2 regions of the Microbacterium sp. S1037 genome follow, and region 1 is predicted to be linked to the other one. Evidence: predicted binding sites of a transcription regulator. Region 1 holds the regulator's gene; the other holds the start of a gene.

Region 1 (3,404 bases):
GCGCGCCGAGCCGGCCTCGACGTCTCGCTCGACCTCATCTACGGCGCACCCGGCGAGTCGCTCGACGATTGGCGTGCGTCGCTCGAGGCGGCCTCGGCCCTCGACCCCGACCACATCTCGGCGTACGCCCTCATCGTCGAAGACGGCACGAAGCTCGCGCGACAGATCCGCTCCGGCGCGGTCGCCATGCCGGATGACGACCTGCAGGCCGACATGTACGAGCTCGCCGACGAGTCGCTCTCCGACGCCGGGTACGACTGGTACGAGGTGTCGAACTGGTCGCGGGGCGTGGCCCACCGTTCGCGGCACAACCTCGCCTACTGGCGGGGCACCGACTGGTGGGGGTTCGGCCCCGGCGCCCACAGCCACGTGGCGGGACTCCGCTGGTGGAACGTCAAGCATCCTGCCGCGTACGCGCAGCGTCTGGCCGCCGACGAGTCGCCTGCCGCTGCGCGAGAGCGGCCCGATGAAACGGCTCGACGTCTCGAGTCGGTGCTGCTGCGCAGCCGCATCCGCGAGGGTCTGGCGGTGTCGGAGCTGCACGGCGAGGGCCGTAAGGCCGTGGCCTCCCTCATCGCCGACGGGCTCGTCGAGGGTCCGGATGCCGTGCGCGGGCGCATCGTCCTGACCCGGCGCGGGCGCCTCCTCGCGGATGCCGTCGTGCGGGCCCTGACCGTCTGACTCCACCCGCAGCCGGGCCGAGTCCACGGCATCCGCGAGCCCCCGGCGACGACGCGCGCCGATCCCGTAGAATTGGCACTCACGACTTCGGAGTGCCAAACGGGAGGAGCAGCTCATGGTGTCGGAACGCGGCCTTCAGGTGCTCCGCGCGATCGTGCAGGACTACGTCGACACGCGAGAGCCGGTGGGCAGCAAGGCCATCGTCGATCGTCACGCGTTCGGGGTGTCGGCCGCGACCATCCGCAACGACATGGCGCTGCTCGAAGACGAAGAGCTCATCGTCGCGCCGCACACTTCCTCGGGCCGCGTCCCCACGGACAAGGGGTATCGGGTCTTCGTCGATCACCTCGCCGAGCTGCGTCCCCTCTCGAGCGCGCAGCGCAGCGCCATCACCTCGTTCCTCGACCAGGCGGGCGACCTCGACGACCTGCTCGCACGGACGGTGCGCGCACTGACGCAGTTGACCGGTCAGGTCGCGATCGTGCAGTACCCGTCGTTCGCGCGGGCGAACGTCACTCATGTCGAGCTCGTCGCGCTCGGCGGGCCGCGCGTGCTCGTCATCCTCGTCACCGACACCGGGCGCGTCTCGCAGCGGATCGCGCTCGTCCCGGCCGAACCCGGCGAGCCCGAGATCGTGCAGTTGCGCGCGCGGGTGGGGGCCGTGCTGGTCGGGCGGAGCGTCGCCGACAGCGTCCAGCGAGTGGCCGACGCCCTCGCCGACGGACCGCGCCAGGGCGTCGCCATCGACGCGATCGCCGACGCGGTGCTGCGCGTGGTGGGCGAAGAGCTCGAGGAGTTCCGTCAGGATCGTCTCGTGATGGCGGGAGCGGCGACCCTCGCCAAGCGCGAGCAGGACTTCCGCGGCAGCATCTACCCGCTGCTCGAGGCCATCGAGGAGCAGGTGACGCTCCTGCGCCTCATGAGCGAGATGGTCGCGGACGACAAGGGCCTCTCGGCCAGCATCGGCCGCGAGAACGAGCCGTTCGGTCTCATCGAGGCGTCCGTCCTCGCGAGCCGGTACGACGGCTCCGCCGGCGGCGCGCGGGTGGGTCTGCTCGGCCCCACCCGCATGGACTACTCCTCCAACCTCGCGGCGGTCCGCGCCGTCGCGCACTATCTGACCCGGATGCTCGAAGACGACGACAGTTCCCGCTGACGACGAGCGCGACGAACACCCCGCGACGAGCACCCCACCGAGAACGATCCCGCGCAAGCGGACAGGAAGGCGACTGTGGCTGACCACTACGAGGTCCTGGGCGTCGAGCGCGACGCCAGCCCCGAAGACATCAAGAAGGCGTACCGACGCCTGGCGCGCCAACTGCACCCCGACGTGAACCCCGGAGAAGACGCGTCCGAGCGCTTCAAGCTCGTCACCCACGCGTACGACGTGCTCAGCGACCCCGAGCAGCGCCGTCGCTACGACATGGGCGGCGACCAGAACCCCTTCGGCGGCGGGGGAGCGGGCGGCTTCGGCGGTTTCAGCGACATCTTCGAGACCTTCTTCGGCGGAGCGCAGGGCGGCGGAGGTCGCGGACCGCGCCCCCGGTCGCGTCGCGAACGCGGCCAGGACGCCCTCGTGCGCGTGACCCTGAGCCTGGGCGACGTCGTGTTCGGTGTGCACCGCGACCTCGAGGTCGACACCGCCGTACTGTGCGAGACGTGCCAGGGCGCCTGCACGGCACCGGGCACGAGCGAGGTCACGTGCGACATCTGCCACGGGTCCGGACACGTGCAGCGCACCGTCCGGAGCCTCCTCGGCAACGTCGTCACCAGCCAGCCCTGCAACGTCTGCCAGGGCCACGGCACGACGATCCCGTACCCGTGCAACACCTGCCAGGGCCAGGGACGCGTGCGCGCGCGGCGCACCGTGTCGGTCGACATCCCGGCCGGCGTCGAGTCGGGGCTGCGCCTGCAGCTCCCGGGCTCGGGCGAGGTCGGCCCCGCGGGCGGCCCCAACGGCGACCTGTACATCGAGGTCACCGTCGAGGCGCACGAGTCGTTCAGCCGTGAGGGCGACGACCTTCTGGCGACGCTCGAGGTCTCGATGCCGGACGCCATCCTCGGCACGACCACGACGATCGAGTCGCTCGACGGGACCGTCGACCTCGAGGTGCGGCCCGGCGTCCAGTCCGGCGACGTGCTGACGATCAAGAACCGCGGCATCACGCCGCTCCGGGGAAGCCAGCGCGGCGACCTCAAGGTCGGTGTGCAGGTGGTCACCCCGACGCGCCTCGATCACAAGGAGCGCGCCCTCATCGAGGAGTTCGCGAAGCGGACGAGGGCTCCGAAGCCCCGCCTCGCCGAACACCAGCAGGGCATGTTCGCGAAGTTCCGCGACCGTTTCCGGCACTGACCGTGGCTCTGCATTTCGTCACCGACGAGGCGGCATCCGCTCAGCCCGGTGACATCGTCGAACTCACCGGCTCTGAGGCACACCACGCGGCCTCGGTGCGTCGGGTGCGCGTCGATGAGGCCGTGACACTCGGCGACGGGCGGGGCGCGTGGCTTGAGGGCCTGGTGATCGCCGCGTCGCCGAAGCAGGTCGACGTCCGGGTCACCGGCCGCGACGACGTGCCCGCCGCGACGCCGCGCTTCGTCCTCGTCCAGGCCCTCGCCAAGGGCGACCGCGACGAGCTCGCCGTCCAGGCGGCCACCGAGCTCGGCGTCGATGCCATCGTGCCGTGGCAGGCGACACGGAGCGTGTCACGCTGGGATGCCAAGGC
Region 2 (3,404 bases), on a different contig from region 1:
CCACCCGTCGGGTCGCCCGCGGGAGCGGCGACCTTCTCGGGCTTGTCGGCGACGACGACCTCGGTCGTGAGGAACAGACCGGCGATCGACGCGGCGTTCTGCAGGGCCGAACGGGTCACCTTCGCGGGGTCGATGATGCCCTGCGCGAAGAGGTCGCCGTACTCGCCGGTTGCGGCGTTGAGGCCGTGACCGACCTCGAGCTCCGCGACCTTGTTCGCGACGACACCGGGCTCGAGACCGGCGTTCAGCGCGATCTGCTTGAGCGGGGCCTCGATGGCGACCTTGACGATGTTCGCACCGGTGGCCTCGTCACCCGAGAGCTCGAGCGACGCGAACGCCGTCTTGCCCGCCTGGATGAGCGCGACGCCACCACCGGCGACGACACCCTCTTCGACGGCGGCCTTCGCGTTGCGGACGGCGTCCTCGATGCGGTGCTTGCGCTCCTTGAGCTCGACCTCCGTGGCCGCGCCGGCCTTGATGACGGCGACGCCACCGGCGAGCTTCGCGAGGCGCTCCTGGAGCTTCTCGCGGTCGTAGTCGCTGTCGGTGTTCTCGATCTCGCGGCGAATCTGGGTCACGCGACCCTCGATCAGCTCCGACTCACCGGCACCCTCGACGATCGTGGTCTCGTCCTTGGTGATGATGACCTTGCGGGCACGGCCGAGCAGGTCGACGGTCGCGTTCTCGAGCTTGAGGCCCACCTCTTCGGTGATGACCTGGCCGCCGGTGAGGATCGCGATGTCCTGGAGCTGCGCCTTGCGACGGTCGCCGAAGCCGGGAGCCTTGACGGCCGCCGACTTGAAGATGCCGCGGATCTTGTTGAGCACGAGCGTCGCGAGAGCTTCGCCCTCGACGTCCTCGGCGATGATGAGGAGCTCCTTGCCCTCCTGGATCACCTTGTCGACGATGGGCAGAAGGTCCTTGATGTTCGAGATCTTCTGGTTCGCGATCAGGATGTACGGGTCTTCGAAGACCGCTTCCTGACGCTCGGGGTCGGTGACGAAGTACGGGTTGATGTAACCCTTGTCGAAGCGCATGCCCTCGGTGAGCTCGAGCTCGGTGCCGAAGGTGTTCGACTCCTCGACGGTGACGACGCCTTCCTTGCCCACCTTGTCGATGGCCTCGGCGATGAGCTCGCCGATCGCGGGGTCGGCGGCCGAGATGGAGGCGGTCGCGGCGATCTGCTCCTTCGACTCGACCTCCTTCGCCGAGGCGAGAAGCTCGTCGGTGACGGCCTTGACGGCCTTCTCGATGCCCTTCTTGAGCGAGATGGGGTCGGCGCCGGCGGCGACGTTGCGCAGGCCCTCGCGAACGAGCGCCTGAGCGAGGACGGTAGCGGTGGTGGTGCCGTCACCCGCGACGTCGTCGGTCTTCTTGGCGACCTCCTTGACCAGCTCAGCGCCGATCTTCTCGTACGGGTCGTCGAGCTCGATCTCCTTGGCGATCGAGACGCCGTCGTTCGTGATCGTGGGGGCGCCCCACTTCTTCTCGAGCACGACGTTGCGACCGCGGGGGCCGAGCGTCACCTTGACGGCGTCGGCCAGCGTGTTGAGGCCGCGCTCGAGGCCGCGGCGGGCCTCCTCGTCGAAAGCGATGATCTTTGCCATAAGTGTGTCGTCCCTCCCGGACGGGTGACTTCCAGATTTTGGCACTCGACGAAAGCGAGTGCTAACTCATTCTGGCACTCGCCCCTAGGGAGTGCAAGCCGCGAGCCGCGCCGCACAGCACGACGCCGTGGCATCCGTCCAACGGATGCCACGGCGTGTGAAACGTCGTGTTACGCCATCAGGCGCACCGACTCGGCCTGCGGGCCCTTCTGGCCGGAACCGACGGTGAACTCGACCGCCTGCCCCTCCTCGAGAACACGGAAGCCCGACATCTCGATGTTCGAGTAGTGAACGAAAACGTCCTGGCCGTCCGTCACGGTGATGAAGCCGTAACCCTTCTCGGCGTTGAACCATTTGACGGTGCCCTGCGTCATGCGAATCTCCTGTGCTGCTGGATGACGAGGTCAACGTAAGCACGCGGTGACACGCGAAATCGGCCGTCAGCGGCATTGTTGACGTGCGTGCACCCAACTTTTTACGCCGCGGAAACACGCGGGCCGCGGGGGCCTCAGGGGGTGGGCTGGGCCGCCGCGCGATCGAGACCGATCACGACGATCAATCGCTTCTCGGCACTCTCGTCGTCGGGCGTGTTCGGGTCATCGGTGGGCTGGAGGAAGTCGCTCTGCGCGACCTCGGCCCCTCCGATGGCGTCGGCGAGCCCGCGGGCGGCCTGCTCGTCCTCGGGGCGCAGGTAGTAGATGGTCGTCGTCGCGAAGTCGGTCGTGTCGGAATCGCCGGTCTGGACCGTGTCCGCCGCCCACCCCGCCGCGATGATCTGATCGCGCAGGTTGCCGGCGAGACCTTCGTCGGACGTGCCGTTGAGCACCACGACCGAGTAAGAGGGGTCGATCACCGCCGGGGTCGTGGGGGCGATCGTCGGCGTCGCGACGGGCTCGGAGCCGAACGAGATGCGCCCCGAGACCACGAGCGTTCCGAAGATGCCGACGGCGATGAGGACCACGGTGGCCACCGCGGCCCACAGGAACACGACCCAACCCCGGAGATGCGGGTTCTCAGCGCGGTGCGCACCGACGCGGCCGGATTCGGCGGGGAGGTCGTCGAAGCGATCCCGAGGGAAGGTCGATCTGGCCATTGGACGATGCTACCGGTCGTTGCCTTTGCGCCCCGTCACAGGGTGGCGGCGCGATCGAGCCGCGTGCGCGGGTCGCCGTCGCGCAGACGCCGCAGACGACGAACGAGCATCGGGTCGTGCGCGAGGGCCTCGGGGCGGTCGATCAGTCGCCCGAGCAGCTGGTAGTAGCGCGCGGGTGGCATGTCGAAGGCGCTGCGGATCGCCTCCTCCTTCGCACCCCCGTGCCGACGCCATTCACCCTCGAAGGCGAGGATCTCGCGGTCGCGGTCGGAGAGAGGCACGGCGCCACGCTACTGCGCGGCGGAGCCGATCTCCGGATGCCACGCCACCCACGCACCGAGAGGATCCACGCCCCCGAGCACCTCGCCGTCGAGCGCGAGCGCGAAGCCGTCCGAGCGCACGTCCGGCGGGCTCGTCCACCCGTCGTGGAGTCCCGGTGCGTCGAGGGTGATCCAGCGTCCGGCCCGCTGTGCGGCGGCGATCACGTCGCCGCGCCGCGCGCGAGGAACGTGCGCGAGGACGCCGGGCGTCGTGACGACGAGCGTCGCCTCTCGGGGCGCGTCCGCGGCGAGCGCCGGTAGCGCGGCGGCGCCGTCACCTTCGACGAGGAGCGGAGGATCGGATGCCGCGATGTCGAGCGCGGCGACGATACGCTCGCGCCGCCCCTCCTCCCCCGGCCACACCAGTCCCGTGAGCCACGCCCG

Evidence for each region. Region 1 encodes HrcA, which represses chaperone genes, less so after heat shock. Its sites were predicted from a motif close to TTNGCACTCGNNNNNNNCGAGTGCNAA; they were not measured.
Region 2: a site for HrcA is predicted at 1,646-1,672, ahead of groL (chaperonin GroEL). Genes of this name have one in related genera too.

The regions. Positions count from the first base shown of each region.
Region 1 is NZ_JBLWIG010000002.1:579,609-583,012, forward strand. It holds gene hemW (radical SAM family heme chaperone HemW) at 1-681, shown strand, start outside; gene hrcA (heat-inducible transcriptional repressor HrcA) at 797-1,837, shown strand; gene dnaJ (molecular chaperone DnaJ) at 1,913-3,034, shown strand; gene ACMW4R_RS13515 (16S rRNA (uracil(1498)-N(3))-methyltransferase) at 3,037-3,404, shown strand, end outside.
Region 2 is NZ_JBLWIG010000003.1:614,136-617,539, reverse strand. It holds gene groL (chaperonin GroEL) at 1-1,607, opposite strand, end outside; gene ACMW4R_RS17975 (cold-shock protein) at 1,778-1,981, opposite strand; gene ACMW4R_RS17970 (LytR C-terminal domain-containing protein) at 2,116-2,700, opposite strand; gene ACMW4R_RS17965 (DUF3263 domain-containing protein) at 2,736-2,981, opposite strand; gene ACMW4R_RS17960 (DUF2332 family protein) at 2,991-3,404, opposite strand, start outside.